4 regions of the Citrobacter meridianamericanus genome follow, and region 1 is predicted to be linked to each of the others. Evidence: predicted binding sites of a transcription regulator. Region 1 holds the regulator's gene; each other region holds the start of a gene.

The links. Region 1 encodes LexA, which represses DNA repair genes until DNA is damaged. Its sites were predicted from a motif close to TNCTGTATGTACATACAGNA; they were not measured.
Region 2: a site for LexA is predicted at 3,608-3,627, ahead of mutH (DNA mismatch repair endonuclease MutH). Genes of this name have one in related genera too.
Region 3: a site for LexA is predicted at 5,178-5,197, ahead of sulA (SOS-induced cell division inhibitor SulA). Genes of this name have one in related genera too.
Region 4: a site for LexA is predicted at 3,101-3,120, ahead of sbmC (DNA gyrase inhibitor SbmC). Genes of this name have one in related genera too.

The regions. Positions count from the first base shown of each region.
Region 1 is NZ_CP101036.1:4,918,390-4,926,267, reverse strand. It holds gene plsB (glycerol-3-phosphate 1-O-acyltransferase PlsB) at 1-1,518, opposite strand, end outside; gene NMD08_RS23940 (diacylglycerol kinase) at 1,690-2,058, shown strand; gene lexA (transcriptional repressor LexA) at 2,168-2,776, shown strand; gene dinF (MATE family efflux transporter DinF) at 2,847-4,166, shown strand; gene NMD08_RS23925 (CsbD family protein) at 4,303-4,512, shown strand; gene zur (zinc uptake transcriptional repressor Zur) at 4,561-5,079, opposite strand; gene NMD08_RS23915 (cupin domain-containing protein) at 5,195-5,683, shown strand; gene dusA (tRNA dihydrouridine(20/20a) synthase DusA) at 5,790-6,788, shown strand; gene pspG (envelope stress response protein PspG) at 6,922-7,164, shown strand; gene NMD08_RS23900 (quinone oxidoreductase) at 7,535-7,878, opposite strand, start outside.
Region 2 is NZ_CP101036.1:1,087,514-1,095,391, reverse strand. It holds gene lgt (prolipoprotein diacylglyceryl transferase) at 1-193, opposite strand, end outside; gene ptsP (phosphoenolpyruvate--protein phosphotransferase) at 383-2,629, opposite strand; gene rppH (RNA pyrophosphohydrolase) at 2,642-3,172, opposite strand; gene mutH (DNA mismatch repair endonuclease MutH) at 3,857-4,552, shown strand; gene NMD08_RS05275 (TerC family protein) at 4,627-5,340, shown strand; gene ygdR (lipoprotein YgdR) at 5,485-5,703, shown strand; gene NMD08_RS05265 (NADP(H)-dependent aldo-keto reductase) at 5,810-6,850, shown strand; gene lplT (lysophospholipid transporter LplT) at 6,938-7,878, opposite strand, start outside.
Region 3 is NZ_CP101036.1:3,404,422-3,412,299, forward strand. It holds gene helD (DNA helicase IV) at 1-1,666, opposite strand, end outside; gene NMD08_RS16830 (YccF domain-containing protein) at 1,792-2,238, shown strand; gene yccS (YccS family putative transporter) at 2,257-4,410, shown strand; gene NMD08_RS16840 (TfoX/Sxy family DNA transformation protein) at 4,388-5,002, opposite strand; gene sulA (SOS-induced cell division inhibitor SulA) at 5,219-5,728, shown strand; gene ompA (porin OmpA) at 6,086-7,144, shown strand; gene matP (macrodomain Ter protein MatP) at 7,242-7,694, opposite strand.
Region 4 is NZ_CP101036.1:2,100,677-2,108,554, forward strand. It holds gene phsA (thiosulfate reductase PhsA) at 1-344, shown strand, start outside; gene phsB (thiosulfate reductase electron transport protein PhsB) at 359-937, shown strand; gene phsC (thiosulfate reductase cytochrome B subunit) at 934-1,707, shown strand; gene dacD (serine-type D-Ala-D-Ala carboxypeptidase DacD) at 1,841-3,013, shown strand; gene sbmC (DNA gyrase inhibitor SbmC) at 3,137-3,604, shown strand; gene NMD08_RS09915 (FUSC family protein) at 3,691-4,749, shown strand; gene NMD08_RS09920 (DUF496 family protein) at 4,987-5,322, shown strand; gene NMD08_RS09925 (L-threonine kinase) at 5,363-6,229, opposite strand; gene NMD08_RS09930 (acetate/propionate family kinase) at 6,322-7,536, opposite strand; gene pduV (propanediol utilization protein PduV) at 7,521-7,878, opposite strand, start outside.

The DNA of each region.
Region 1 (7,878 bases):
ATTCACTGTCGGCGTCAGCCAGGCCGGGCGGATAGACTCGATAGGATCGATAGATTCACGCCACTCCGGCACATGCTGATTGAGGTACGTCATCAGCGGCATCGGCTCGCCAAAGTTAACGTAGCCCTGACCCAGATTACGCAGCTTGCTTAAGCCACGCAGCATTTGTGGCAGACTCTCTTTTTCTTTTGTCGCGCCACGCAGCTCTTTTGCGTAGGTGCCTACTTCCATTACGTGCTCATAGCCGATGTAGATCGGTACGAGGGTAATCGGACGCGTACCGCCGCGCAGCATCGCCTGAATGGTCATCGACAGCGTGCCGGTTTTCGGGTCGAGCAGACGACCGGTACGTGAACGGCCGCCTTCGACAAAATACTCAACCGAGTAACCGCGGCTGAACAGCTCGCCCAGGTATTCACGGAAAACGGTGGAGTAGAGCTTATTGCCCTTGAAGGTACGACGAATAAAGAACGCGCCCAGGCGGCGGAAAATCGGACCTGCCGGCCAGAAATTCAGGTTGATACCGGCAGCGATGTGCGGTGGAACCAGCCCCTGATGATACAGAACGTACGACAGCAGCATATAGTCCATATGGCTGCGGTGGCACGGAACATAAACGATTTCATGCCCATCGTGCGCCAACTGACGTACACGTTCCGCATTATGAACGTTAATCCCCTGATACAGACGGTTCCAGGTAAAGCCCAGAATTCGGTCCGTGAGGCGGATCATCTCGTAGGAGAAGTTGGCGGCAATCTCTTCCATCAGTGCAATGGCATTTTGCTGTGCTTTTTCGTGGGAGATTTTTTTACTGCGCGCTTCATCTTCTACCGCGCGAGCGATCGCTTTTGACGCCAGCAGCTTATTAAACAGATCCTGGCGGGCAGGGAGGCGAGGGCCAACCGCGGCCAGACGCTGGCGAGCAAAATGCATACGCGCCACGCGTGCCAGTTTCTGAGCGATTATCTTATCCGTACCGTGTTCATCCGCCATACGACGCAGGGAGACTGATGGGGAGAAACGGACAAAACTGTCGCGACCCAGCCAGGACACAGCAAAGAATTTCTGTACGCCGTTCAGCATGCGCAGCGGCGGATTGACTTCGCCTTTTTCGCGTCCTGGCGCACGGCCAAACATCACCGAAACCGGCACCATCTGCACATCCAGATCTGGATTGCTGCGATGCAGGTCGAGATAGTTATGGAACAGCTTGATGGACTCTTCTTTCGGCGTGTAATAGGTGAACACGCGCGGGCCGCCGTGAATAAACACGTAGCGCGGCAGCAGAGTCCCGTCTATCTCCAGCGGTTCCAGGGGATCGGGGAGATCGTGCACCAGACATTGGGCACGCAGCGTCAGCAAGTCTGCTTTTGAATTGTACGGTAGGACGTACATAATGGGACGAGACGTATCGAGTCCCAATTCCGGGGCAGGTTCTGCCGGAATAGACTTGCTTTTTACCAGGATGCTTAATGGTAAATTCAGTAATTTGTAGTAAATTCGTGGCCAGCCGGACATAAACGATGTAAAGCCTCTGGTTAATAATGCAAATGCGCTGCAAGGATATCAGAAAGTTTAGTGAATTTCTGTGGTATCCCGTCATACTTCGCGCTGCTTTGCCACCCCCTGAAACAAACGGGGTAACGTTACAATGACATTGACGCTAATAATGTAAAAAGGTTCTTTTTGATGGCCAATAATACCACTGGATTCACCCGAATTATCAAAGCTGCAGGCTATTCCTGGAAAGGTTTTCGCGCCGCATGGATCAATGAGGCGGCATTCCGCCAGGAAAGCGTTGCCGTGCTGCTGGGCGTAGCTATCGCCTGCTGGCTGGACGTCGATGCGATTACCCGCGTGCTGTTAATTGGTTCCGTGATGCTGGTGATGATCGTTGAAATCCTCAACAGTGCGATTGAGGCGGTGGTTGATCGCATAGGCTCTGAGTATCACGAACTTTCCGGCCGGGCGAAAGATATGGGTTCTGCGGCGGTGTTGTTGTCTATTTTCGTTGCTCTGATCACCTGGGGCATTCTGTTGTGGCCGCATTTGCGATAAGGATTCCACATCTTCATAAATCTCCTGCTTTTTGTGCAGTTTGCGGTTCCAAAATCACCTTTAGCTGTATATACTCACAGCATAACTGTATATACACCCAGGGGGCGGAATGAAAGCGTTAACGGCCAGGCAGCAAGAGGTGTTTGATCTCATTAGAGATCACATCAGCCAGACAGGTATGCCACCGACGCGTGCGGAGATCGCGCAGCGTTTGGGGTTCCGTTCCCCAAACGCTGCTGAAGAACATCTGAAAGCGCTGGCGCGTAAAGGTGTGCTGGAAATTGTCTCCGGTGCATCGCGTGGTATTCGACTGCTGCAGGAAGAAGAAGAAGGATTACCGCTTGTCGGTCGTGTGGCGGCAGGCGAGCCACTTCTGGCGCAGCAACACATCGAAGGCCACTACCAGGTCGATCCCTCATTGTTCAAACCGAACGCCGATTTTCTGCTGCGGGTTAGCGGTATGTCGATGAAAGATATCGGTATTATGGACGGCGATTTGCTGGCGGTGCATAAAACTCAGGACGTGCGTAACGGACAGGTTGTTGTTGCCCGTATCGACGACGAAGTCACGGTTAAGCGCCTGAAAAAGCAGGGCAACAAGGTTGAACTTCTGCCAGAAAACAGTGAATTTAAACCTATCGTTGTCGATCTGCGCGAGCAAAACTTCACCATTGAAGGGCTGGCGGTAGGCGTCATTCGTAACGGTGAATGGCTGTAATCATGTATTAATACTGTGGCGCATTCTGCGCCACAGCTAGTTTTCACTTCTTTTCATCAGGCTTTCCTGTATGCCTTTCTTTACCGCCTCTGATAAAGCGCTCTGGCACCTCGCCTTACCGATGATCTTCTCCAATATCACCGTTCCCTTGCTGGGGTTGGTGGATACTGCTGTGATTGGTCATCTGGACAGCCCGGTCTATCTTGGCGGCGTTGCTGTCGGGGCCACGGCGACCAGTTTTCTCTTTATGCTGCTTCTTTTTTTGCGCATGAGTACCACCGGTCTTACCGCGCAGGCATTTGGTGCGAAAAATCCACAGGCGCTGGCGCGCGCGCTGGTACAGCCGCTGATGCTGGCATTGGGCGCAGGGGTACTTATCGCGCTGTTTCGCACGCCGATTATCGATTTAGCGCTGCATATTGTCGGGGGAAGTGAACCTGTACTTGAACAAGCCCGGCGTTTCCTTGAAATCCGCTGGCTCAGCGCGCCAGCCTCGCTGGCGAATCTGGTGCTGCTCGGCTGGTTGCTGGGCGTGCAGTATGCGCGAGCGCCGGTTATCCTGCTGATTGTCGGCAATATTCTCAACATTGCGCTCGATTTATGGCTGGTGATGGGTCTGCATATGAACGTGCAGGGTGCGGCACTGGCAACGGTGATTGCTGAATATGCCACACTGCTTATCGGTCTGATGATGGTGCGCAAAGTCCTGCATATGCGCGGAATATCGCTGGCAATGTTGAAACAGGCGTGGCGGGGCAACTTCCGTCGTTTGTTGGCACTCAACCGTGACATCATGCTGCGTTCGCTGCTGTTGCAGCTCTGCTTTGGGGCCATTACGGTGCTGGGGGCGCGTCTGGGAGGCGATATCATTGCGGTTAATGCCGTACTGATGACTTTGCTGACGTTTACCGCTTATGCACTGGACGGATTTGCCTATGCCGTGGAAGCGCATTCGGGCCAGGCCTATGGGGCGCGGGACGGCAGCCAGTTGCTGGATGTCTGGCGAGCAGCGTGTCGACAGTCAGGAATTGTGGCAATCCTTTTTTCGCTGATCTATGCCTTGTTTGGCGAGCAGATTGTGGCGCTGCTGACCTCACTGTCGCAAATCCAACTTTTGGCCGATCGCTATCTTTTCTGGCAGGTGGTTTTACCGCTGGTGGGCGTGTGGTGTTATCTGCTTGACGGTATGTTTATTGGCGCAACGCGGGCTGCAGAAATGCGTAACAGTATGGCCGTTGCCGCAGTGGGATTCGCCTTAACGCTCCTGACGTTGCCGTGGCTGGGAAATCATGGTTTGTGGCTGGCGTTAACCGTTTTCCTCGCGTTGCGCGGGCTGTCGCTGGCCTTTATCTGGCGGCGTCACTGGCGTAATGGAACCTGGTTTGCCTGATCAGAATGGTTAAAAATTCCGAATAGTAAATAAAACCCAGAATCACTGACTACACTTATTCTCACGTCCAGAGAAAACAGCATGTGTCTGGACATGGCACTCTCGCTATTCACAACCTAACGATGAGGACTTGATGATGAATAAAGACGAAGTCGGCGGCAACTGGAAGCAGTTTAAAGGTAAAGTGAAAGAGCAATGGGGCAAACTGACCGATGATGATATGACGGTCATTGAAGGTAAACGTGACCAACTGGTTGGTAAAGTCCAGGAGCGTTACGGTTACGCCAAAGATCAGGCGGAAAAAGAAGTTAACGATTGGGAAAAACGTAATGATTACCGCTGGTAATTGACCCTTCCCTCCTGAGAGTACAAGGATGTACGCTCTCCCACCTGACTAACGCCCAACTTTCTTCTTCACCTGAATTGTGTGGTCATGCTGGCAGTCGCCTGGATGACGGCATGACTCAACTTCCACACAGGCCGGACACAGCCCGTGGGCTTCAATAACATTATGTCGCAAAGCAAAGCCCATTTTGGCCGCCAGCGTATGCATGATGTCTTCCACACCTTCTGCGCACTCTTCTTTTACCACGCCACAGCGGTCGCAAATGAACATCGCAGAACTGTGCGTTGGCTGATCGAACAGATGACAAAGGACATAGCTGTTGGTGGATTCCACCTTATGCACAAACCCTTGTTCAAGCAGAAAATCGAGCGCGCGATACACGGTTGGTGGTTTGGCCTGCGGCTCGGTTTCCCGCAACAGGTCGAGCAGGTCGTAAGCGCTGATGGCACCTTCCTGCAGGCTCATCAGTCGCAGCACTTCGAGGCGTTGTGGCGTAAGCCGCACGTTGCGTTGCGCACAGAGTTTTTCAGCTTGAGCCAATAACTCTTGCGTAGTGGTTTTGTCCATTTGGCGCCTCGATTTGCGTGGAAGGTTAATCCCTTACTTTAACATGTTCTGCTTAAAACGCCGAGATCCGCCGCGATGTGCTATACCTGAGCCATCGCAATACTGGAAAATAAACATGAAAAGACCCGATTGTATTCGTCACTGGCGTGAAGTTGAGGGGGCCGATGATTCCACCTACCCAGACAGCGATGAGCTGTTTGCCATAGGAGCGCCGCTTGCCCGCAAATTGGGGTTAGGACGACTCGGCATTCATCATGAACGCCTGCCGCCAGGTCGGCGCACGTCTTACCCGCATGCTGAAAGTGATGAAGAAGAGTTTATCTATGTGCTGGAAGGATATCCTGAGGCCTGGATTAACGGTTATTTATGGAAGCTGGAGCCTGGCGACAGTGTTGGTTTTCCTGCAGGTACTGGCGTGTGTCACACCTTTATCAATAACACCAGTGAAGAGGTACGTCTGCTGGTCGTGGGTGAGGCGAACAAAAAATACAATCGCATTTATTATCCGCTTAATCCGGTCTATGCCGCCACGCGCGAGGATCGCTGGGTTGACCATCCGCCGCAGTTTTTTGGATCTCACGACGGAAAACCGGGGCGTAAGTAGCGTTGGTCGGCACCAGAGATGGAGAACTGTGAGGATGTGGCTCACTATCGTAACGGTCTATGCTATAGTAGCGCCCCTTTTTTAACCGGATGCTTGAATATTCGCCATGCTGCCTGAATCTCAGTCTACCGCTTTTCCCGCTCATCGTTTTTCTATCGCGCCGATGCTCGACTGGACGGACAGGCACTGCCGCTACTTTTTGCGCTTACTGTCCAGCCAGACGCTCCTCTATACGGAGATGGTAACTACCGGTGCGATCATTCATGGCAAAGGCGATTATCTGGCGTATAGCGAAGAAGAACATCCGGTCGCATTGCAACTGGGTGGGAGCGATCCGGCTGCACTGGCGCAGTGCGCAAAGCTCGCTGAACAGCGGGGGTATGATGAAATTAACCTCAACGTGGGCTGCCCTTCCGATCGTGTTCAAAATGGGATGTTTGGCGCTTGTCTGATGGGAAATGCGCAACTGGTCGCTGATTGCGTCAAAGCGATGCGTGATGTGGTGTCGATACCGGTCACGGTGAAAACCCGTATTGGCATTGATGATCAGGACAGCTACGAATTTCTGTGCGATTTCATCAACACGGTCTCGGGTAACGGCGAATGTGAGATGTTTATCATCCATGCCCGCAAGGCCTGGCTGTCTGGGTTAAGTCCGAAAGAAAACCGCGAAATTCCACCGCTGGATTATGACCGCGTTTATCAGCTAAAGCGCGATTTCCCGCATCTGACGATGTCGATCAATGGCGGCATTAAATCGTTGGCAGAAGCGAAAATCCATTTGCAGCATATGGATGGCGTAATGGTGGGGCGCGAAGCTTATCAAAACCCAGGTATTCTGGCCTCCGTTGACCGCGAGATTTTTGCCGCTACTACTCAGGATGCCGATCCGGTCGCCGTGGTGCGTGCCATGTATCCCTATATTGAGCGTGAACTGAGTAAAGGTACGTATCTTGGACATGTGACGCGTCATATGCTGGGGCTGTTCCAGGGGATTCCTGGGGCCCGTCAGTGGCGTCGTTATCTGAGCGAAAATGCGCATAAAGCCGGGGCAGATATTAACGTTCTGGAACACGCCTTGCAGCTGGTCGCTGACAAGCGTTAATTTTTCACCAAAAGTTAGTGAATTTCACCACGCCCTGCGCTTTGTCGCGGGGCGTTTGCTTTATAAATCAATATAATAATTTTGGCATGTTTCTTGTAATGCAGTGGAGAGTATTTAATTTCGGGAGAGAGCTATGCTGGAACTACTTTTTGTGATTGGGTTTTTTATCATGCTGATGGTCACCGGCGTATCTTTGCTGGGGGTATTGGCCGCATTAGTGGTCGCCACTGCAGTGATGTTTTTGGGCGGACTATTTGCCTTGATGATAAAACTTTTACCCTGGCTGCTACTGGCCGTTGCGGTGGTGTGGATTATCAAGGCGATAAAAGCGCCAAAAGTCCCACAGTATCAGCGTAATAACCGCCGATTTTACTAAGGTATTGAGCGGTGCGTCACAACCTGTAACATTGCCTTTAGAACCAAATAGGAATTGATTATCAAATCTGTCACTATTGCCAGGTTAACGAATTCATCGAGCTGTACCCTACATACAGCCGAACTAAAAAAAGAAAGGGCTTCCCACGGGAAGCCCTAATTCTTTATTTCCCCGTCATAATTCAAACCGCAGGTGTGTTGGCTGCTTTCATTCACCCCAGTCACTTACTCCAGTAAGCTCCTGGGGATTCATTCAATTGCCGCGTTACTCAGCTTAAAGCCTAGCCCCTTCAGGGTCAGCGCAAGCGCTGCTCAAAAACGCCTAATCATTTTTATCCTGCTGTTTGAATTGTTTAGGGGAAGTCGGAGCATTATGGGATGAGTAAACTCGAGCCCTGCGTGGCCCGGCTTTCCAGCACTTCATGGGCTCGTTGCGCGTCACTTAGCGCAAATTTCTGACCCGGCGCGACATCCACTTTGATCACCCCGCTGGCAATCAGCGAGAACAGCTCATTGCTGGCTTCGGTTAATTCATGGTGGTTGGTGATGTAACCCTGGAGCGAAGGGCGGGTCACGTACAGCGAACCTTTCTGATTCAGAATGCCTAAGTTAACGCCAGTCACCGGTCCGGAGGCGTTACCAAAGCTGACCATCAGCCCTCGACGCTGTAAACAATCCAATGAGGCTTCCCAGGTATCTTTTCCCACTGAGTCAT
Region 2 (7,878 bases), 1.5 Mb from region 1:
AGCCGGCATACAATAAGTTTTCTACTTCATTTTTGGTCCAGCCACTGCCCGGACGATTAGCGCGGCGCGTCGCCAGCCACATCGCAAAAATAAAGCCCACCAGATACATCAAGCCGTACCAGTGAAGCGCGACGGGTCCGATTGAGAAAATGACCGGATCGAAATCCGGAAAATGCAGATAGCTACTGGTCATCTGTCACCACAAGTTCTTGTTATTTCGCTGAAGTCAGACAGCAATTGATAAGCGCGCCTGCATGATTCAGGCGCTCCAAAGGTGCGAATGATAGCACAAGGGGATCGCAGCGGATGCCGGGAAGATGTAAAAGATCTGTATAAGTAATCTTTACCCCCGTAATGCCTGATAGCGCTAAGCTTATCAGGCTTACAATCCTCCGCGAATCAGCCCCCCCATGCCACGGCGCTCCATAAAGGCCGCCACCTGATGGCGTACTTCTGTCGCCATCTGCGCTTCCAGGCTGCGCTGCGCCAGCGTTTGCGCCTCATCAAAATCGATGTGGCGCAGCAGATATTTAACGCGAGCCACCGAACGACCGTTCATCGACAAATGGCGAAAACCCAGGCCGATCAGAATGGCCACGCACATCGGGTCGCCCGCCATTTCACCGCACAAGCGCAAATCAATGCCGCTTCTTTCGGCTTCCTGTGCAATCATCGCCAGCGCGCGTAACATTCCCGGATGCAGACTGTCATAAATGCTGGCTACCCGCGTATTGTTACGATCGACAGCCAGAATGTACTGGGTGAGATCGTTGGTTCCGACCGAGATAAAATCGATCCGGTTTGTCAGATGCGGCAGCATGAACACCATCGACGGAACTTCCAGCATGATGCCAATGCGCGGTTTCGGGATCGCATAGCCGATCATCTCTTCCACTTCGCGTCCGGCGCGTTCAATCAAACGTCGCGCTTCGTCGACTTCATCAATGCTGGTTACCATCGGCAACAAAATGCTTAGGTTGCCGGTTGCCGCGTTGGCACGCAGCATCGCTCGAACCTGGATCAAAAAGATCTCCGGTTGATCGAGCGTGATGCGGATCCCACGCCAACCGAGGCACGGGTTTTCTTCACTGATCGGCATGTAGGGCAGTTGCTTGTCGGCACCGACATCCAGCGTACGCAGGGTCACCGGCTTGTCGTTAAACATTTGCAGCATGCCCTGATACTGCGCAACCTGTTCTTCTTCTGAAGGAAAACCGCTTTGCAGCATGAACGGAATTTCGGTGCGATACAGGCCAATACCGTCGATCCGGCTACCCAGCTTCTCTTCATGCTCCGGGCTGAGACCCGCATTGAGCATCACCTTCACGCGCTCGCCGCTTTTTAACTGTGCAGGTTGGTTGACGTCGTCTTCCGCCAGGCGGCTCAGTTCAACTTCTTCACTGATAAGACGCTGGTATTCCTGGATCAATACCGGTTCCGGATCGACCAGCAGTTCACCGCGATAACCGTCCACCACCAACGTACGGCGATGCAACACCGACGGCTGGATATCGGCCCCCATGACGGTAGGGATACCCAGCGCGCGAACCATAATTGCCGCATGAGAGTTGGCTGCGCCATCCCGGACAACCACGCCGACTAAACGGTCCTGAGGAAGTTCCGCCAGCGTGGTGGCGGAAAGCTCATCCGCCACCAGCACAAAGCGTTCCGGCCAGGCATTCGGTCCCTGGACTGAATCGTCAAGATGGAACAGCAGACGCTGGCCCAGCGCGCGTAAATCACCGGCGCGCTCTTTAAGATAGTTATCGCTCAGCGCGGCGAACTGTTCGGCAAACTTTTCGATGATCGTTTTAACGGCCCATTCGGCCACCGAGCCATTATCCACTTCCGCAAATAGCTCTCGGCGCAAACGGGTATCGGAAAGCAGGTGCGAGTAGAGATCAAAGATCGCCGCCGTTTCTTTCTGCGCCCCGGCGGTAAAGCGTTTGCTGTAGCGGCGGAATTCGTTCGCCGCTTCCTCCAGCGCACCGGTGAGTCGCTCGCGCTCAAGCACCGGATCCAGCGTTGAAGCCTGATAGACCTGCTCCATCAGCGGCAGCGTCGCGTCCTGCCAGCCTTCGGCTATCGCCACGCCGGGGGCGGCAGGCAATGCACGAATGCGCGTTTGCCGATATTGACCGAACAGCGCATTTAGCTGCGATTGCGAAAGAATAGCCGCCATTTGCGTGGCGAGCGTGACGAGGAAAGACTCTTCACTTTCATCGTACTGGCGCAATTCGCGCTGCTGTACCACCAAAACGCCTAAAAGCTGGCGGCGCTGAATGATCGGTACACCTAAGAACGCCCGAAAACGCTCTTCTTTTACCGAAGGAATGTATTTAAAGCTGGGATGTTTTTGCGCATCAGCGAGGTTGATAGGTTCCGCCAGCCTGCCAACCAGGCCAACGATACCTTCATCAAACGCGAGTGCGACAGTGCGACCACGCGGTTTTTTTAGTCCCCGGGTCGCCATGAGGTAATAACAACGTCGATCGTGGTCAGCCAGATAAACCGAACAGACCTCTGTATCCATCGCAAGACAGATGTCAGTAACCAGAATATTCAGCGCTTCATTCAGACGCGGAGCACTGGCCACCTTTTCGACTATTTCGCGCAGGCGGGTGAGCATAATTTGCGTAGCTTAACCTCTTTTACGTCTGTACGCAGGTGCGCTTTGCGGCTTAGGAGTGCTCTCCTGAAGCGCCATGACAACACTTGCGAATTCTTTCATCACCCTGCGATAGACATCGCGTTTAAATGACACCACCTGTCGAACCGGATACCAGTAACTCACCCAGCGCCAGCCGTCGAACTCAGGTGTACTGCTGGTTTGCATATTAATTTCAGCATCGCTGCTGACCAATTGCAGAAGAAACCATTTTTGTTTCTGGCCGATACAAACCGGCTTCGTGTCCCAACGCACCAAACGTTTCGGTAACTTGTAACGCAACCAGTTACGAGTAGAAGCAAGGATCCGTACATCTTTACGGCTGAGCCCCACTTCTTCAAAGAGTTCCCGGTACATCGCCTGCTCTGCTGTCTCTCCTGCGTTTATCCCACCTTGCGGGAATTGCCAGGAGTGCTGACCAAATCGCCGGGCCCACATGACCTGCCCCTGGCGGTTACAAATTACTATCCCTACATTCGGGCGGTAGCCATCGTCATCAATCACCGGACTACCTCAACATAAACCTTATATACAAACGATTGTTTCACACTCCTGAGGGGCGGTAAACCACTCTGTTAAGGGTGCGATATTCTAATAACAATTGAATAACTCACAGTTAAGGGCAGAGTTATAAACAGAAGAAGGGCAACGAAGGCGATTTTATTCACCTTTTCTGTGGATATAGTTGTGAAGAAGTACGGAATTACTATGGGAAAACCCAGAACAGTCCGAATAAGACATTCGTCACAGAGTAAAAATAGTCTTCTATATTCATCAAGTTAAAACCATTCAGCGCAAATAAACGCATGGAAATGTGACATGCATCACGCACACGATCTTCAGGCTGATGAAAGATCGACCAGCGTCGGTTTTATCCACAGATTATGCCAATAAGTTAGGCACAATTTGTGTGAAAATTCGATTTTCGTCGCACGTCAAGGCTGTAAATTGAAACAGTAGTAGGGGTTTTTCACAGTTATCCCATCTTTCTGTGGATAACATGGTGTAAGATCCTGTTCATTGTCAGTGACCAGAATTGGAAAACCCGCTTCGCTGTTGCGCAACTCTGCGCAAGTGAATTTAAAAACCAATATAAATCATAGAATTGAATAAAGCATGTGGAAAAAGATAAACTCTATCCACACGGTATAAAATCATTGCTCATTTTTTCACCTAAGGGTCATCCCGATGTCAGAACTGCATCCGTTGCTTTCTCCACCTGAATCTGAAGCCCAATTGCTGAGCCAGGCGCGGCAGCTTTCAGGCTACACGTTGGGAGAGTTGGCGGCGATGGCGGGGCTCGTCACGCCAAAGGATCTTAAGCGCGATAAAGGCTGGATTGGCGTGCTACTGGAAATCTGGCTCGGCGCCAGCGCGGGCAGTAAACCGGAACAGGACTTCGCAGCGCTGGGCGTGGAGTTGAAGACAATCCCTGTGGACAATCTTGGCAGACCGCTGGAAACCACCTTTGTGTGCGTTGCGCCATTAACCGGCAATACCGGCGTCACCTGGGAAACCAGCCATGTGCGGCACAAACTTAAACGCGTCTTGTGGATCCCGGTAGAAGGCGAACGCAGCATCCCGCTGGCTGAGCGCCGCGTCGGTTCTCCCCTGCTATGGAGCCCGAGCGAAGAGGAAGACCAGCAATTGCGTCTGGACTGGGAAGAGTTAATGGACATGATTGTGCTAGGCCACGTCGAACGCATCACCGCTCGCCATGGGGAAGTACTGCAACTGCGTCCTAAGGCCGCTAACGCCCGGGCGCTTACCGAGGCCATTGGCGCCCATGGCGAACCCATCCTGACCCTGCCCCGCGGTTTTTACTTGAAAAAGAACTTCACCCACGCATTGCTTGAGCGACATTTCTTATTCCAGGCGCAATAGCCTCCTCCGGCCTTTCACCCGCTGCGTTACGGGCCTATAATTACCGCTTCTTTTTTTTGGCAGGACTTTGTTCGATGTTATTTGCATGGATAACCGATCCTAACGCCTGGCTTGCGCTCGGTACGCTGACGCTGCTGGAGATCGTTCTTGGGATCGACAATATTATTTTCCTCTCTCTGGTTGTAGCTAAACTCCCGACAGCGCAACGCAATCATGCCCGACGTATTGGGCTTGCAGCGGCGATGATCATGCGTCTGGCACTGCTGGCCTCTATCGCCTGGGTAACGCGGCTGACAAACCCGTTATTCGAAGTGTTTGGTGAGGAGATATCCGCACGCGACCTGATCCTTCTACTGGGGGGATTGTTCCTGATCTGGAAAGCCAGTAAGGAGATCCACGAATCCATTGAAGGTGAGGAAGAGGGGCTGAAAACCCGCGTATCTTCTTTCCTGGGCGCAATTGTGCAGATCATGTTGTTAGACATTATCTTCAGCCTGGATTCCGTAATTACTGCGGTTGGCCTGTCTGACCATCTGTTTATTATGATGGCGGCGGTGGTGATTGCCGTAGGTGTAATGATGTTTGCTGCACGTCCGATTGGCGAGTTTGTCGATCGACACCCTTCGGTGAAAATGCTGGCACTCTCGTTCCTGATTCTGGTCGGTTTTACGCTAATTCTGGAAAGTTTCGACGTCCACGTTCCGAAAGGATATATCTATTTCGCCATGTTCTTCTCTATCGCGGTAGAGACCCTGAACCTGTGGCGTAATAAAAAAAATCCGCTCTGATAAAATTCATCGCTCCCCGCAAGGGGAGCGAATGCCCACCACACCTACCTCTTCTCACAGTTTAAGATTTTACTGCTTTCACCCTGCACAACTTCGCGTTATTACTAAACTATTGAAAGACGCAGGCCATGTGAGGATAAGCAGATGAAAAAATGGGCAGTTTTGATTTCCGCCGTAGGACTGGCTTTTGCCGTTTCCGGATGCAGCAGCGATTATGTAATGGCGACAAAAGATGGTCGAATGATCCTGACCGATGGAAAACCAGAAATTGACGATGATACCGGTCTGGTGAGCTATCACGACCAGCAGGGCAATGCGATGCAGATTAACCGCGATGATGTGTCTCAAATCATTGAACGCTGATGGTTGAGGTCAGCAGCGCGCTGGCCTTAACAATTTTACTTCCCTTTTTCTCTTCCCTCAGCCATTTTTATAATCCTTATGTCGTGATTATAAAAAGGAAACGGCTATGCAATATCACCGTATACCCCACAGCTCGCTGGAAGTCAGTACACTGGGGCTGGGCACAATGACGTTTGGTGAACAAAACAGCGAAGCCGACGCCCATGCACAGCTCGATTATGCCGTCGCTCAAGGCATAAATTTGATCGACGTTGCCGAGATGTATCCGGTTCCGCCGCGTCCTGAAACCCAGGGTCTTACTGAAACATACGTAGGTAACTGGCTTGCCAAACATGGCAGCCGTGAAAAGCTGATTGTGGCTTCTAAGGTCAGTGGACCATCACGTAACAACGACAGCGGCATTCGCCCGAATCAGGCGCTGGATCGTAAAAATATCCGTGAAGCGCTGCACGACAGCCTGAAAAGGCTGCAAACCGATTATCTGGATCTGTATCAGGTTCACTGGCCACAGCGCCCGACCAACTGCTTTGGTAAGTTAGGCTACAGTTGGACGGACTCCGCCCCGGTCGTTTCCCTGCTGGACACGCTGGATGCATTGTCAGAGTTTCAGCGTGCCGGGAAAATTCGCTACATCGGCGTGTCCAATGAAACCGCGTTTGGCGTAATGCGCTATCTGCACCTGGCGGACAAACACGATCTGCCGCGTATCGTCACCATCCAGAACCCCTACAGCCTGCTGAACCGCAGCTTTGAGGTTGGACTGGCGGAAGTGAGCCAGTATGAAGGCGTTGAACTGCTGGCATACTCTTGTCTGGGCTTCGGTACGTTAACCGGTAAATACCTGAACGGCGCGAAACCTGCCGGCGCACGCAATACGTTGTTTAGCCGCTTCACACGCTACAGCGGCGAGCAAACGCAAAAAGCCGTCGCTGCCTACGTCGATATCGCGAAACGCCATAATCTGGATCCTGCGCAAATGGCGCTGGCATTCGTGCGGCGTCAGCCGTTTGTCGCCAGCACCCTGCTGGGCGCCACGACGATGGAGCAGCTAAAAACCAACGTTGAAAGTCTACATCTGGAGTTGAGCGAAGAGGTATTGGCAGAGATTGAAGCGGTGCATCAGGTGTATACCTATCCTGCACCGTGATGATGTGTACCTGATGGCGCTGCGCTTATCCGGCCTCCATATCGTTCTTGCTGTAGGCCGATAAGACAACGCCGCCATCCGGCAATGTTACCGGCGGCGCTGCCAAATCCACAGCGCCGCAATCGCCAGCGCAAACAGCGCGCCAAACCCAATCCCAATCGCGACCGCCGGGATCCCCACCAGAACCGCCAGTGAGTAAATACCCAGCATCAGCAGCATCGCGCTGTTTTCGCCCAGGTTTTGCACCGCAATCGCATTGCCCGCACCGACGCTTTTCTTACCCCGCTCCTGCAGTAACGCGTTCAGCGGCACCACAAAGAACCCACCACACACGCCGATAAGCAGCAGCAACGCGTAGGCCGGAAGCAGCGAATGTTGAAGAGAAAAAATCAGCACCACGACGCCGATCAGTATCCCCGCAGGCATACAGCGCGACACAGTTTCCAGCGTCACCAGTTTCGCAGCCGCCCCTGCGCCGACAACAATCCCGATCGCTACCATGGCATTGAGATAGGTAGGCGTGGCGTTATCGGTGATGCCGAGCGCCACCGGAACCCACAGCACCAGCAGAAAACGCAGCGTGACGCCCGCGCCCCAGAAAAGGCTGGTTCCGACCAATGAGAAACGCGTTTCACCATTGCGCCACAGTGAGGTTGCGGCACAGAAAAAACTGCGCGTCATTTTGCCCAGATGCCAGGACTGGCCTGGGCGAGCCGCGGCGAGCTTCGGAATATACACGTTAGCGACCACCGCGCCTGCATAGGCCAGTGCACAAGCAGAAAGCGCAGCAATCACGTGCCAGTCGGCCAGAACGCCGCCAGCGACGGACCCGAGCAAAATCGCAGCAATGGTGGAAGCTTCCATCAGGCCGTTGGCTTTCACCAGTTTGTCGCCGGTGGTCAGTTCACCGAGAATGCCATACTTGGCCGGTGAATACGCCGCCGCGCCAATCCCCACCAGCGTGTACCCGAGGAACGGATTAATGCCAAAGCAAATACTCGCCGCTCCCAGCAGCTTCAGGCCGTTCG
Region 3 (7,878 bases), 1.5 Mb from region 1:
ACCCTGACAACTTATCCAGCAGCAGATCCAGCTGATTTTCATCGAGCAACGTGACGGCTTTTTTATCACCGGTCATCAGACTGTTGAGCGGTTTCGTAAGTTGGTGAGGGTTTCGCTGGATAAACTGGTTTGCAACTTCACCAATACGATTGTTAAAACGGTAAGTCGTGTCCAGATTGCAACGATCGCCCTCGCCGAAGTTTTGCTGAAATGCGGTAGTCAACGAAAGTTGCGCCCCGCTAAAGCGATAAATGGCCTGCCAGTCATCCCCCACGGCGAACAGCGTAGTCTGTGAGTTCTGCTTACGCAGGGCGGCTAACAGAGCGGCACGCTGAGGAGAAATATCCTGAAATTCATCGACCAGAATGTGCTTCCACGGGCTGATAAACCGCCCCTTCTCCAGAATAACGATAGCCTGATGAATCAACCCGGAAAAATCGACGGCATTCTCATCCTTCAGCGCGCTCTTCCAGGCCTTGAGCAGGGGCGACATCAGCTTAATGCGTTTACTGAACAGATCGCGGATCTCTTCTGGCGCAGTGGCAATCATCTCCGCCTGCGCTCCGCCATGCATACGCATCAGGCTAACCCAACGATCCAGCCGGGAAGCCAGACGGCGCTGTAATTTTTCGTCATCCCAGAAGTTGCCTTCGGGTACAGACCACTGCATCTCTTCTTCTAACCATTGCCGCCAGCCTTTGGCCTGAGCTTTTTTCTCGCTGCACTGCTGACGCCAGGTCGTTATAAAGAGTTTACTGCGAGCGGCGGCATCATTTTCCAGCTTGCTAACCGTCGGAACTTTTTTGCTGCCCTGCGAAATAATGTGCAGCGCCAGCGAATGAAACGTGCGCGCGGTGACGTCTTGCGTATGCAGGCGTTCACGGATCCGATCGTCCATCTCCTGGGCCGCTTTTCGTCCAAACGCCAGCAGCAGGATCTGTTCAGCCGCTGCCTCTCCTCGCGCAAGCAACCAGCCCGCACGGGCGACCAATACGGATGTTTTGCCGCTTCCCGCCCCAGCAAGGACCAATAAGGATTGCTCACCGTTGACCACAGCACGCGCCTGGGCCGGATTCAGCGGTGAGGATTCAATTTGCTGGAAAAACTCGGCATGCTCTTCCAGCATTGCTTCGGTATAGGCTTGATTGTGCTTTAGGCGACAGGCTTCAATGTCCTTCAACCATGCCTGGCATTGGTGCAACGCCTCACGGCAATTATCAAATTCTTCCAGTCGGTTGATTGGAAGTGGTAGCGCGGCAAAGGCACGACGGATCTGCTGCTGCAGCCCTGTCGTTTGTTCGCGCGTCAGCCATTTGTTATCACTGGTACGTGCCGCGATCGCATCCAGCTGTTGCTGTAAAACTCCCGCAGCGACGGCGCTCATTTCCTGACTCCACTGCTGCCAGAGTGCGTTCAAGTGGTGATGGAAACGCTGCGTCTCCGCCCACTCTGTACCGTGAAGTCGCACCACCTTATCATCCGGGAGCACAAACTCCAGCTCGCCCCATACCAGGCCGCGTTTACAATGAATAGCCAGTAACTGATTGAAGGGAATAAGATACTCGTGACGATCGCCGGAAACTTTAATCCCGGCATTGAGAATAACAGCCCGATCGTAAGGGTGTTGTGCCAGACGTTTTCCAAGAGAAGTTGCTTTCAGTTCCATAAGACTCAGGCGGATCCACACGAAGAGGTTTACTTATCAGTGTAACCGCCAGAGAAAACGTGCTCCAGCCCAAAAAAACGTTACAATTGCCGAAATCACAGAAAACCAGAGTTAACCGAGGGTTTATGCGTACTGTTCTGAATATTTTAAATTTTGTGCTCGGGGGCTTCGCCACCACCTTAGCCTGGTTACTGGCTACGCTGGTCAGTATTGTGCTTATTTTTACTCTACCCTTGACCCGTTCATGTTGGGAGATAACCCGACTCTCGCTGTTTCCTTATGGCAACGAAGCAATTCATGTCGATGAACTGAACCCGGCAGGTAAAAACGTTTTGTTGAATACCGGCGGCACAGTGCTCAATATTTTCTGGCTGATTTTCTTCGGCTGGTGGCTGTGCCTGATGCACATTGTCTCCGGTATTGCCCAGTGCATTACCATCATCGGTATTCCGGTTGGCATCGCGAATTTTAAAATCGCCGCAATTGCACTCTGGCCAGTTGGTCGCCGGGTGGTATCAGTAGAAGTTGCTCGTGCAGCACGTGAAGCCAATGCGCGTCGTCGCTTTGAATAATCAGGACCGATGGCCTTTATGTTAAGTCCTCTGCTCAAACGCTATACCTGGAACAGCACCTGGCTGTACTACGTGCGGATTTTTATCGCGCTCTGCGGCACAACGGCACTGCCCTGGTGGCTGGGCGACGTTAAACTAACCATCCCGCTCACGCTGGGTATGGTTGCTGCCGCACTGACCGACCTGGACGATCGTCTTGCAGGCCGGCTACGCAATTTGATTATTACGTTGGTCTGCTTTTTTATTGCCTCGGCTTCTGTCGAACTGCTCTTCCCATGGCCATGGCTGTTTGCCATTGGGTTAACGCTCTCCACCAGCGGCTTTATATTACTGGGTGGATTAGGTCAACGCTATGCAACCATCGCTTTTGGCGCGTTGCTGATCGCCATTTACACGATGCTTGGCACTTCGCTTTACGATCAGTGGTATCAGCAACCGATCCTGCTGCTCGCTGGCGCTATTTGGTACAACCTGTTAACACTGACCGGGCATCTTCTGTTCCCCATCCGTCCCTTGCAGGATAATCTGGCACGTAGCTACGAACAGTTAGCGCACTATCTGGAACTGAAATCGCGTCTGTTTGATCCCGATATAGAAGATGAAAGCCAGGCACCGTTGTATGATTTAGCTCTCGCGAATGGGCAACTGATGGCGACGTTAAACCAGACGAAGGTGTCGTTACTGACTCGCCTGCGCGGCGACCGCGGGCAACGGGGAACTCGGCGTACGCTACATTACTATTTTGTGGCGCAGGATATCCATGAACGCGCCAGCTCCTCGCATATTCAGTACCAAACGCTGCGCGATCATTTCCGCCACAGCGATGTGATGTTCCGCTTCCAGCGTCTGATGTCGATGCAGGGGCAAGCCTGTTCACAGCTGTCCCGTTGTATTTTATTGCGCACACCTTATCAGCACGACCCACACTTTGAGCGCGTTTTCACCCATATAGATGCTGCGCTTGAGCGCATGCGTGCCAGTGGTGAGCCAGCCGATCTGCTCAACACGTTGGGATTTTTGCTGTCGAATCTGCGAGCCATCGATGCCCAGTTGGCTACTATTGAGTCCGAACAGGCTCAGGTACTCTCACGCAATGAGTCTGAAAATCAGCTTGCTGATGACAGTCCGCATGGGTTCAGTGATATCTGGTTACGTCTGAGTCGTAATTTCACGCCCGAGTCCGCCCTGTTTCGCCATGCTATCCGTATGTCGCTGGTGCTCTGCGTCGGCTATGCCATTATCCAGATAACAGGTATGAACCACGGGTACTGGATCCTGTTGACCAGCCTGTTTGTCTGTCAGCCAAACTACAACGCAACGCGACATCGCCTGGCGCTGAGGATTATCGGTACACTCGTCGGGATCGCTATTGGTTTACCGATCCTGTGGTTTGTGCCTTCTCTCGAAGGGCAATTGATACTTTTAGTGATCACCGGCGTACTGTTTTTTGCTTTTCGCAACGTCCAGTATGCGCATGCCACAATGTTTATCACGCTGCTGGTGCTACTGTGCTTTAACCTGCTTGGTGAAGGTTTTGAGGTCGCACTGCCGCGTGTCATTGATACGCTGATTGGTTGCGCTATCGCCTGGGCTGCTGTCAGCTTTATCTGGCCAGACTGGCGTTTTCGTAATCTGCCGCGGGTGATTGAACGGGCGACTGATGCAAACTGTCGTTATCTTGATGCAATACTCGAACAATATCATCAGGGTCGCGATAATCGCCTTACATACCGTATCGCCCGGAGGGACGCGCACAATCGTGACGCGGAACTGGCCTCCGTGGTGTCGAACATGTCGAGTGAACCGGACGTCACGGCCCAAACGCGCGAAACGGCGTTCCGCTTGCTGTGTCTGAACCATACATTTACCAGCTATATTTCCGCATTGGGTGCGCATCGCGAACAGCTAACCAATCCGGAGGTCCTGGCATTGCTAGACGATGCCGTCTGCTATGTTGATGATGCGCTTCACCATCAACCCGCTGACGAGCAGCGCGTATACCAGGCACTGGAGGGACTGAAGCAGCGAATTCAGCGTCTTGAGCCGCGTTCGGACAGTAAAGAGCCGCTGGTCATACAGCAAGTTGGGCTATTGATTGCCTTACTCCCGGAGATCCGGCGATTACAGCAGCAAATTGCCGTGCTGCCCTCTAATACCCCAGTTTCGACGTAAGAGAACTCACCCACTCTACCAGCTCCCGGCGACGCGTCGCCGGGAGCGCGGCTTCATGCACTCCCCCGACCGCTCCTTCAAGGGCGTAGAGTATTTTTACCGTCAAGGCGGGGTTATTTTGCCGAAGTTTCAGCCAGCACATTTGTGCTCCCAGCGAACGCAATGTTCCCTCATCTTTAATTCCTGCTTCATTTAGCAGAGTCTCCAGATGAAACGTCATATTGGGTAGCTCCCGCAGACGATGTTGTGCAAAGCGGCTCTGTTTTTCCTTAACAGCTGCATCCAGCGAATAGCGTGATAGCATCACCAACTGCGGCTGGTTTTGCCACAGGGCATCGTTCACCTGGTAATAATTGAGTACAACCGGACGTCCGCGCTTGATAAATGTCAGCCAGACAGGAGAGTTTTTTACACAGTACTGAGCGCTCTGCTCACATGCCCGAAGATATAGTTCACCGCTGGCAACCATGGCAAAGACCGTATCCCCAACAGTCAGACTGTAGCTGCCAAACAATGAGCGATAGTGAATCGCCCCCAAAGAAGCCAGATATTCTTGAGATTTATAGATCCTTGCATAAGAAAGTTCTTTCATAAAAATCCTTTTAAATCATAACGTAACCAAATGATTTTCAGTAGCAGATCCGTTAATGACGAAAATAGGCAACTTATTCGAATGGGGCAAGATGAATTTAATTTTTCCCGTGACGGCGACTAAAAATTGCGAACCTGTTTCCGAAAATAAGGTTGATCTTTATTGATGGCAGGGTTACTGTATATCCATACAGTAACTCACAGGGCTGGATTGATTATGTACACTTCAGGTTATGCAAATCGTTCTTCGTCGTTCTCTTCTGCATCAAGCAGCATTGCGCGCGTGTCGTCAGAGAACGCTACCACTGGGCTTATCAGTGAAGTGGTCTATCGCGAAGACCAGCCCATGATGACACAGCTCCTGCTGCTTCCACTCCTGCAACAGTTAGGGCAGCAATCCCGCTGGCAGCTGTGGCTGACACCTCAGCAAAAATTAAGTCGGGAGTGGGTACAGTCGGCCGGGCTTCCATTGACGAAAGTCATGCAAATTAGTCAGCTCTCTCCCTGCAATACGCTGGAATCTATGGTTCGAGCACTGCGCACGGGCAACTACAGCGTCGTTATCGGCTGGCTGACGGAGGAGTTAACCGAAGATGAACATGCCGAACTGGTAAAAGCGGCAGATGAAGGTAATGCGATGGGGTTTATTATGCGTCCTGTTCGCGCTCAGACACTTGCGGGGAGACAGCATTCCGGGCTAAAAATTCACTCGAATTTGTATCATTAAGTAAAATTAGGATTTATCCTGGAATTTTTTTTCATGTCTCAATTTGGTTTTGAGCCTTAACGGGTTTTTCGTGAGAACGCTTGTCTGAAGCGGTTTTCAGGATATCCTCAGTACATTTATTCATCCAAAAATGTTAAATATTGTGTATACAAGCCTTTTTTTTTCATATGCCTGACGGACTTCACACTTGTAAGTTTTCAACTACGTTGTAGACTTTACATCGCCAGGGGTGCTCGGCGTAAGCCGCAGATATCGGTAGAGTAACTATTGAACTGGTCCCCGGGTGAAGGATTTAACCGTGTTATCTCTCTTCGGAGATATTCATGGCGAATTTTGGATGATAACGAGGCGCAAAAAATGAAAAAGACAGCTATCGCAATTGCAGTGGCACTGGCTGGTTTCGCTACCGTGGCGCAGGCCGCTCCGAAAGATAACACCTGGTACGCTGGTGCTAAAATGGGCTGGTCTCAGTACCATGACATTGGTAACAACCAGATCAACAACGCCGGTCCTACCCACGAAAGCCAACTGGGTGCTGGTGCGTTCGGTGGTTATCAGGTTAACCCGTACGTTGGTTTTGAAATGGGTTACGACTGGTTAGGTCGTATGCCGTACAAAGGCTACACCGACGCTACTCATCAAAACGGCGCTTTCAAAGCTCAGGGCGTTCAGCTGACCGCTAAACTGGGTTACCCAATCACTGACGATCTGGACGTTTATACCCGTCTGGGTGGTATGGTTTGGCGTGCAGACGCTAAAAACAACGAAGGTTTCAAAGACCACGACACTGGTGTATCCCCAGTATTCGCTGGTGGCGTAGAGTATGCAATTACTCCTGAAATCGCTACCCGTCTGGAATACCAGTGGACCAACAACATCGGTGACGCGAACACCGTTGGTGGTCGTCCGGATAACGGCCTGCTGAGCGTTGGCGTTTCTTACCGTTTCGGTCAGGAAACTGTAGCTCCAGTAGTTGCACCGGCTCCGGCTCCAGCTCCAGAAGTACAGACCAAACACTTCACTCTGAAGTCTGACGTTCTGTTCAACTTCAACAAAGCAACTCTGAAACCAGAAGGCCAGCAGGCTCTGGACCAGATGTACAGCCAGCTGAGCAACCTGGATCCGAAAGACGGTTCCGTAGTGGTTCTGGGCTTCACTGACCGCATCGGTTCTGACGCTTACAACCAGGGTCTGTCCGAGAAACGTGCTCAGTCCGTTGTTGATTACCTGATCTCTAAAGGTATTCCTTCTGACAAAATCTCTGCACGTGGTATGGGCGAATCCAACCCGGTTACTGGCAACACCTGTGACAACGTGAAAGCTCGCGCTGCACTGATCGACTGCCTGGCTCCGGATCGTCGTGTTGAGATCGAAGTTAAAGGTATCAAAGACGTTGTAACTCAGCCTCAGGCTTAAGTTATCGTCTAGTAAAAAACCCCGCTTTGCGGGGTTTTTTTTCAGCTGTTTTTCGTTAAAAACGCACCAGAACGTTACGCCGAACCACACCCTACCGCTATTCTTTTCCCAGCAACGCCTGTAAATCCTGCTTCAATGTCGACATTTTGTTCGCGTACTTCTCTTTATGCTCTGCATCTTCAATGAGTTGCACAATAGTTTCAGAAAGCGTTTTACCACGCCGCTGCGCAAGCCCCGCTAAGCGCTGCCAGACCATAAATTCCAGATCGATTGATTTTTTGCGCGTATGCTGATGCTCAGCATTAAAATGCCGTTTACGCCTTGCTCGTATGGTTTGTTTCATACGATTTAGCAGCGCCGGATTCATGTGTTTTTCAATCCAGGTATTGACCCGAACCGGTTCATTTTCGAGGGTTAGCAATAAATCAACGGCTTCTTTGGCAGCGCTGGCCTCTACGTAACGGGTGATTAACTCCCCCTCACGATGCTTCTTCACCAGATACTTCCATTTCCAGCCGCTTTCAAGGTTTTCAAGTTGTTGATATTTCATTGCGATCTCAATGTTACCGTGTAACTCTTATCAGAATATCAGCTTTTTCGGCATCTGAAGAAAAGAATATCCAGCCTGTGAACTGCCGCGCGTCATCACATTCGTTTCCCGGCGCTTTCCACGTGTGCAGTGATGATGGTTACGGTATAATCGCGTTTTTTACAACAGACTAAAAAACATCAAC
Region 4 (7,878 bases), 2.5 Mb from region 1:
CGGTTCACACCAACGGCGCGACGCAATATGTGCCACTGCTTAGCGAGTTGATGTGGGACAACGCAGTGTGGATCCACCCGCAAACAGCTCGTGAAAAAGGCATTAAAAGCGGTGATGAGATTTGGCTGGAGAATGCGACCGGTAAAGAAAAAGGTAAAGCGCTGGTCACCGCCGGAATTCGGCCCGATACGCTGTTTGTTTATATGGGATTTGGCGCCAAGGCGGGAGCCAAAACAGCGGCGACGACGCACGGTATACACTGCGGTAATTTGCTGCCACATGTTACCAGTCCGGTTTCCGGTACGGTGGTGCACACCGCTGGCGTTACGCTTCGTCGGGCATGAGAAAGGAGAACATCATGAATCAAGCAACAAACCCTTATGTCATGCTGCATGACGAGAAACGCTGTATTGGTTGTCAGGCGTGTACGGTCGCCTGCAAAGTACTCAATGACGTACCGGAAGGATATAGCCGCTTACAGGTGCAGATCCGTTCACCCGAACATGAACCTGAGGTCCTGTCCCACTTCCAGTTTGTTCGTGTTTCTTGCCAGCATTGTGAAGATGCTCCGTGCGTCAGCGTCTGTCCGACCGGAGCTTCATTTCGTGATGAAAATGGCATAGTGCAAGTGGATAAGTCTCGCTGTATTGGCTGCGACTACTGTGTTGCCGCTTGTCCGTTCCATGTTCGTTACCTTAACCCGCAAACAGGGATTGCCGACAAATGTAACTTCTGCGCAGATACTCGCCTGGAAAGTGGTCAGTCACCTGCCTGCGTTTCTGTTTGTCCGACGGATGCGCTGAAGTTTGGCCGTCGCGATGACCCGGAAATTCAGCACTGGATAAATCAAAAAGAGGTTTATCGCCAGCAGGATACGCGTAGTGGCCCGGTAAGTGTCTATCGGCGTAAAGAGATTCATCAGGAGGGTAATGTATGAATTCTATCTGGGGAGCAGAGCTTCACTATACGCCGGACTACTGGCCGCTGTGGCTTATTTACGCAGGCGTAGTTATTGTGTTGATGATTGCAGGTCTGGTCACGCACGCGCTGTTACGTCGAATGTTGGCACCCAAAACGGCAACTGGGGAAGAACATCGGGACTATCTCTATTCGCTGGCGGTCCGCCGTTGGCACTGGGGCAACGCGCTGCTCTTTATCCTGCTTCTGCTGAGCGGTATGTTTGGCCACTTCTCTGTCGGACCGGTGGCATTGATGGTGCAGGTACATACCTGGTGTGGCTTTGCATTGCTGGCATTCTGGATTGGCTTTGTGTTAATAAACGCAACCAGCGGCAACGGTTGTCATTATCGCGTGAAGTTTAACGGGTTGATATCACGCTGCCTGCTGCAAACACGTTTTTATCTGTATGGCATCATGAAAGGTGAACCGCATCCGTTTGCCGCAACGGCAGAGGATAAATTCAACCCGCTGCAGCAGTTGGCCTACCTGGCCATCATGTACGCGTTGGTTCCGCTGCTGATTATTACCGGGTTGTTATGCCTCTACCCGCAGGTGATCGGGGCGGGGCCGGTGATGCTGGTGCTGCATATGGCGTTAGCAATTGTGGGCTTATTGTTCATCTGCGCGCATATTTATCTGTGTACGTTGGGTGACACGCCAGGGCAAATTTTCCGCAGTATGATCGATGGCTATCATCGTCATCGCAGTCATCACGCAGAGACCGCGCCGCGTAAAGGCTCGTTCTAACTGATATATATCTCTGAAATCCTTTCCTGATAGCAAGAAAATGTGCCTTATGTCACATTTTCTTGCAATTTATCCAAGTTTGTTCGACAGAACTTCCGTAAAAAGAACGGCTATTTTTCCATTTCCTGAGGACATGCTGTTGAAACGCCGTTTGTTTGTTGCCGCTTCACTCTTTGCGATGAGTTTTTCGCCCGCGTACGCGACCGGGGTCGTGAGCTTTTCACCACAGCCTCCTGCAATTAATGCCGGAGCGTGGGTATTAATGGATTACACCACGGGCCAAATTCTGACAGCCGGTAATGAACACCAGCAGCGAAATCCTGCCAGTCTGACTAAGCTGATGACCGGCTATGTTGTTGATCGCGCCATCGACAGCAAGCGTATTAGTCCGACAGATATTGTGACCGTCGGGCGCGATGCCTGGGCAAAGGATAATCCGGTATTTGTGGGTTCATCTTTGATGTTCCTGAAGGCAGGGGATCGCGTTTCGGTACGCGACCTTAGCCGGGGGTTAATTGTAGATTCTGGAAATGATGCCTGTGTAGCACTGGCGGATTACATCGCCGGGGGACAGCCACAGTTTGTCGCGATGATGAACAACTATGCGCAAAAGCTTAACCTGCAGGACACCCATTTTGAAACGGTACATGGTCTGGATGCACCGGGTCAGCATAGCTCGGCGTACGACCTGGCCGTGCTGTCACGCGCCATCATCCACGGGGAACCAGATTTCTACCATATGTACAGTGAGAAAAGCCTTACCTGGAATGGAATCACGCAGCAAAACCGTAACGGCTTGTTGTGGGATAAAACCATGAACGTTGATGGACTGAAGACAGGGCATACGTCCGGCGCCGGATTTAATCTGATTGCTTCCGCCGTTGATGGGCAGCGCCGCTTGATTGCAGTAGTGATGGGCGCGGAAAGTGCAAAAGGGCGCGAAGACCAGGCGCGTAAACTGCTGCAATGGGGGCAACACAACTTCGATACGGTACAGGTATTACGCAGTGGTAAGCAGGTTGGTACTGAGCGGATCTGGTATGGCGATAAAGAAAAAATCAGCCTTGGTACCGAGCAGGATTTCTGGATGGCCCTACCCAAAGCAGAAGTCCCTAATATCAAAGCAAAATATGTTCTTGATAAGAAAGAACTGGTCGCTCCAATCGCTGCGCATCAACGTGTGGGTGAAATTGAACTCTACGATCGGGATAAGCTGGTGGCGCATTGGCCTCTGGTGACGCTGGAGTCCGTTAACGAAGGCGGCGTTTTCTCGCGTCTGAGCGATTATTTCCATCATAAGGCGTAGTTTTTCCTGATGCGTCAGACTGGCAAGAGTGCGAATCTGCTCACATAATAATCACTATTTGCTTGTGGCCGACATACCTAAAAAATATACTGTATATAAACACAGTGTAACGGTGGAGGTTGTATGGAGTACGAGATAAAGCAGGTCGAAAAACGCATGATTGCCGGTTTTCATATGGTTGGACCGTGGGAACAAACAGTTAAACAAGGCTTTGAGCAGTTAATGAAGTGGGTCGACGGTAAACAGATTGTTCCGTTGGAGTGGATTGCCGTGTATTACGACAACCCTGATGTTGTTCCAGCTGAAAAACTGCGCTGCGATACCGTCGTTTCTGTACCTGAAGGTTTTGTAATTCCAGAAAACAGCGAAGGCGTGATCCTCACCGAACTGGCTGGGGGCGACTACGCTGTTGCCGTAGAGCGCGTCCAAAATCACGATTTTGCGACGCCGTGGTACCAGTTCTTTGAGCGTTTAATGCAGGATACGACTTATTCGATAGCCGCTAAACCTTGTTTTGAAGTTTATTTGAACAATGGTGTGGAGGACGGTTACTGGGATATTGAAATGTACGTCCCAGTCCAGTCGAAATAGCTGTATTTAGTGTAAATCAGGATGATGTTATTACTAAAAAAAGAGGTACAATTCGCTTCTTTGCTATTCCCTGACGGAGTGCATGAGTGCGTGCAGATAAGTCACTGAGTCCTTTTGAAATTCGTTTGTATCGTCATTATCGTGTGGTGCACGGTATTCGCATTGCGTTGGCGTTTCTCCTTACTTTTCTGTTGGTTCGCCTGTTGAACATTCCTGAAGGTACATGGCCTCTGATCACGCTGGTGGTGATTATGGGGCCAATTTCTTTTTGGGGTAACGTCGTTCCCAGGGCTTTTGAGCGTATAGGCGGAACGATCCTCGGGTCGGTGCTTGGGTTGGTGGCTCTGCGTCTGGAACTCTTCTCGCTTCCGCTTATGTTGATATGGTGCGCGGTGGCGATGTTTCTCTGCGGCTGGCTGGCACTGGGTAAAAGGCCGTATCAGGCGCTGCTGATTGGCATAACGCTTGCTGTCGTAGTAGGCGCGCCCGCCGGGGATATGAATACGGCGTTATGGCGCGGTGGCGACGTGATTCTGGGATCGTTTCTGGCGATGCTGTTTACCGGTATCTGGCCGCAAAGGGCATTTATCCACTGGCGTATCCAACTGGCACATTGTGTAACGGGGTACAATCGGGTGTATCAGGCCGCGCTCTCCCCTAATCTGCTTGAGCAGCCAAGGCTGGAGAAGCATTTACAGCAGCTATTGACCGACGTGGTCAAAATGCGTGGGCTCATCGTTCCTGCCAGTAAAGAAACCCGCATTCAAAAATCCATCTTTGAGGCTATTCAGACCGTTAATCGCAACCTCGTTTGCATGCTTGAGTTGCAAATCAATGCGCTTTGGGCCAGTCGAACCAGCCACTTTGTCATGTTAAACGCGCATACTCTGCGAGAAACTCAGCTCAGGACGCAACAGGCGCTACTGACGATAACTCACGCTTTGTATGAAGGTAATCCGCAACCGGTGCTTGCTAACACAGAAAAACTCAGTGACACCGTGGCTGAACTGCGCCAGCTGATTGCCGAGCATAAAGGCGATAATGTCGCAGAAACGCCCATCCACGGCTACGTTTGGTTGAACATGGAAATGGCGCGACAACTGGAGTTACTCTCTCATTTAATTTGCCGCGCGTTGCGCAAATAAAGAGCAGATGAGGGGATCGGTTCTACTGCTGCTTCGATTCAGCAAAGATAAGAGGTATGATACTGAAAAGGCTAAAACCATTGGTAACTGTAATGGCGTTACCCTCGATAATTCAGGTTTCAACCAGGCATTGTCGATGCAGATGCAACTTGAAGTATGGCGGGCATGAAAGTAATGTTGACCCACTTTAGCCGTTGTTTTAACGAATCCGAATCTCACATTATCAGGGGTGTAAAAATGGAAACTACCAAGCCTTCTTTCCAGGACGTGCTGGAATTTGTTCGTCTGTTCCGTCGTAAAAACAAACTGCAACGTGAAATCCAGGACGTTGAGAAAAAGATCCGTGACAACCAGAAACGCGTCCTGCTGTTGGACAACCTGAGCGACTACATCAAGCCTGGTATGAGCGTGGAAGCTATTCAGGGCATTATCGCCAGTATGAAAAGCGATTATGAAGATCGTGTTGATGACTACATCATCAAAAATGCCGAGATCTCTAAAGAGCGTCGCGATATCTCTAAAAAGCTGAAAGCTATGGGTGAAGTGAAAAACACCGAAGCGAAAGCCGAGTAACGATTTTAAGCTTGTCCGGGTCGCTGCGGTGCGGCGACCCTTATTGCAGTTCGACCCCGCCAGTTACCATTCGCAACAAATGCTGTTGCGGCCAGTGAACCGTTAGCTTTTTCTGCGCCAGCATCCACTTAATGTAATCCACGTCATGGCGCGTTCTGTCCAGCATCAGCCCGACCACACTGCCGCTGTGCGCGACGTTGACACCGTATAAATCACATTCTTCAACCAGCGCTAATAGTGAATCAAAATCCGGTTTCGGCAACAGCAACTGGCTGGCGATTGCGCTAAGGGTAGCGGCTTCACCCAACCGGTAAGGATTTTGACTGACACAGGCTTCCTGTACTTTATCCCATGCCCGCCTGAGGGCCGCTGCTCCCGCCTGCAAGCCGGAATGCCGCGGAATACGGTGATAATCCGCGGTACGTAATGTTTCCGGACTTTCGAGAACCAGCAGATCAAGCTGAGGCTGTGATTCACAGCCAATTTGCGTGGAAGCGTCGTTATGGTCGAAAAGGGTTAGCTTACGAAAAACGGTGCTGTCGGTTGGCTCCAGCGAAACGCACAGCTGCGCCAGTGTCTGTTCGTCTAGCTGATGGCCCAGATAATGCGCCGTGGCGATAGCCGTGGCGGCAATATCCGCAGTACTGCTGGCCATCCCTTTAGCGACAGGAATGGTTGACTGAACATCAATACGGATATCCTGACTCATATGCGCCGGGTATTGCCAGTACTGCAACAACCTGTCAACCATCGCCCGGGAAAGTGGGCGTTCATCTGTCAGCGGTGAACCTGAACTGACCTCAACGGTGCTATACCATTCGACCGGGCAGGAGACCAGTTTCTCACTGCCCAGAATCCAGCCCTGGATTAGTTCTCCGCACGATGCGGGACATTGCGCAACAGCCACGTCTTCACCTTTATGATCGGTAATCCTCGGCGCATAGTGTCATGGCGATCGTGCTATTACCATGATTTGCCGCAATTTGCCGCGCCGCAATATTAAGCGGGAATGCCCAAGGTCACAGTTTCTGAAATCGCTAAACGCATCACGTCTTGCGCTATCATCAGCTCTTCGTTGGTATTAATTACCGCCACTTTAACCAGCGCATTTTCCGTTTGAATAAAGGTGGCGTTACGCTGATTTTTTTCTTCGTCAACGGCCAGACCTAAGAAATTCAGGTTGTGACAAATTGCAGCGCGCGCCCGCGCTGAGTTCTCGCCAATTCCTCCGGTGAACACCAACGCATCCAGCCCGCCCATCTGCATAATATAGCTGCCGATAGTGGCGCGAATCCGCTCGGCAAAAAGTGTTAACGCCAGTGCTGCCTGGTGATTGCCCGTATCTGCGGCATGTTCAACGTCACGGTAGTCGGGTGAAACACCAGAAACGCCGAGCAATCCAGACTCATTGTTAAGCAATTGGTTGAGCTGCTGCGGTGTTTTACCTTCACGCAGGGCAATCCACGGCAAAATGGATGGATCAATATCACCACTTCGCGTGCCCATCATGACACCAGACTGCGGCGTAAAGCCCATTGAGGTATTAACCGATTGCCCGCCTTTAATAGCGCAGATGCTGCTGCCGTTGCCAAGATGACAACAAACAACGCGCAGGGCGCTGAGCGGTACCCCCAGCTTTTCAGCAAGCTGAGCGCTGACGTATTTGTGACTGGTACCATGAAAACCATAACGTCGAATACCCAACTCAGCGTAGTAGCGCCAGGGCAGGGGATAGATGAAAGAGGGTTCATCAAGAGTCTGATGAAAAGCGGTGTCAAAAACGGCAACGGCCGGTGTGTTTGGCAGTAGCTGGCGAAATACTGCAATCCCCAACGCATTCACCGGATTATGCAGTGGTGCCAGTTCCGCAAGGCGTTCGATTTCCTTCAGCGTTTCATCGGTTACCCGCGCCGAATCTTTAAAAGATTCCCCGCCGTGCGCAACGCGATGACCAACGCCGTCGATCTCATCGAGGCTGCTGATTATATTGTGGCTGATAAGGTTTTCCAGTAGCAGCATTACAGCTTCACGATGATCGGCAACGGGCAATGTCTCCTGCCATTTTTGCGCTGGTGTTTTTAAGGTGATCTGCGCATCTGACATCCCAATTCGCTCAATAAGCCCCTGGCAGATCATTTCACCCTGCGGCATCGCCAGTAACTGAAACTTAAGTGAGGAGCTGCCCGCGTTAATGGCCATTATTTTGTGAGACATGACGGTTCCTTTGCATTCAGAAAAATGAACATCTCATTGACCCCGGTGTTCTCCAGTGCGCTGGTGACGAAAACTTTTTGCGCGCCAGCCTGAACTAGCCAACTCTCCACGAGAGAAATACGCTGTGGGCTGGCTAAATCGGCTTTGGTGACGAGGCCGATAACGGGTCGGTTCATTGGCCCCGTAAAACCTGGAGAAAAAGGTGACCACGGCGCGTCAGCATTGAGAACAAGCGCGATGATGTCTGCTTCACAGGCGCTGGCCAGCAGCGCGCTATACAGGCAGCGGTTTTCGAGATATTCACCTGGTGTGTCTATTGTTGTGGGTGACCAGACTATGGCC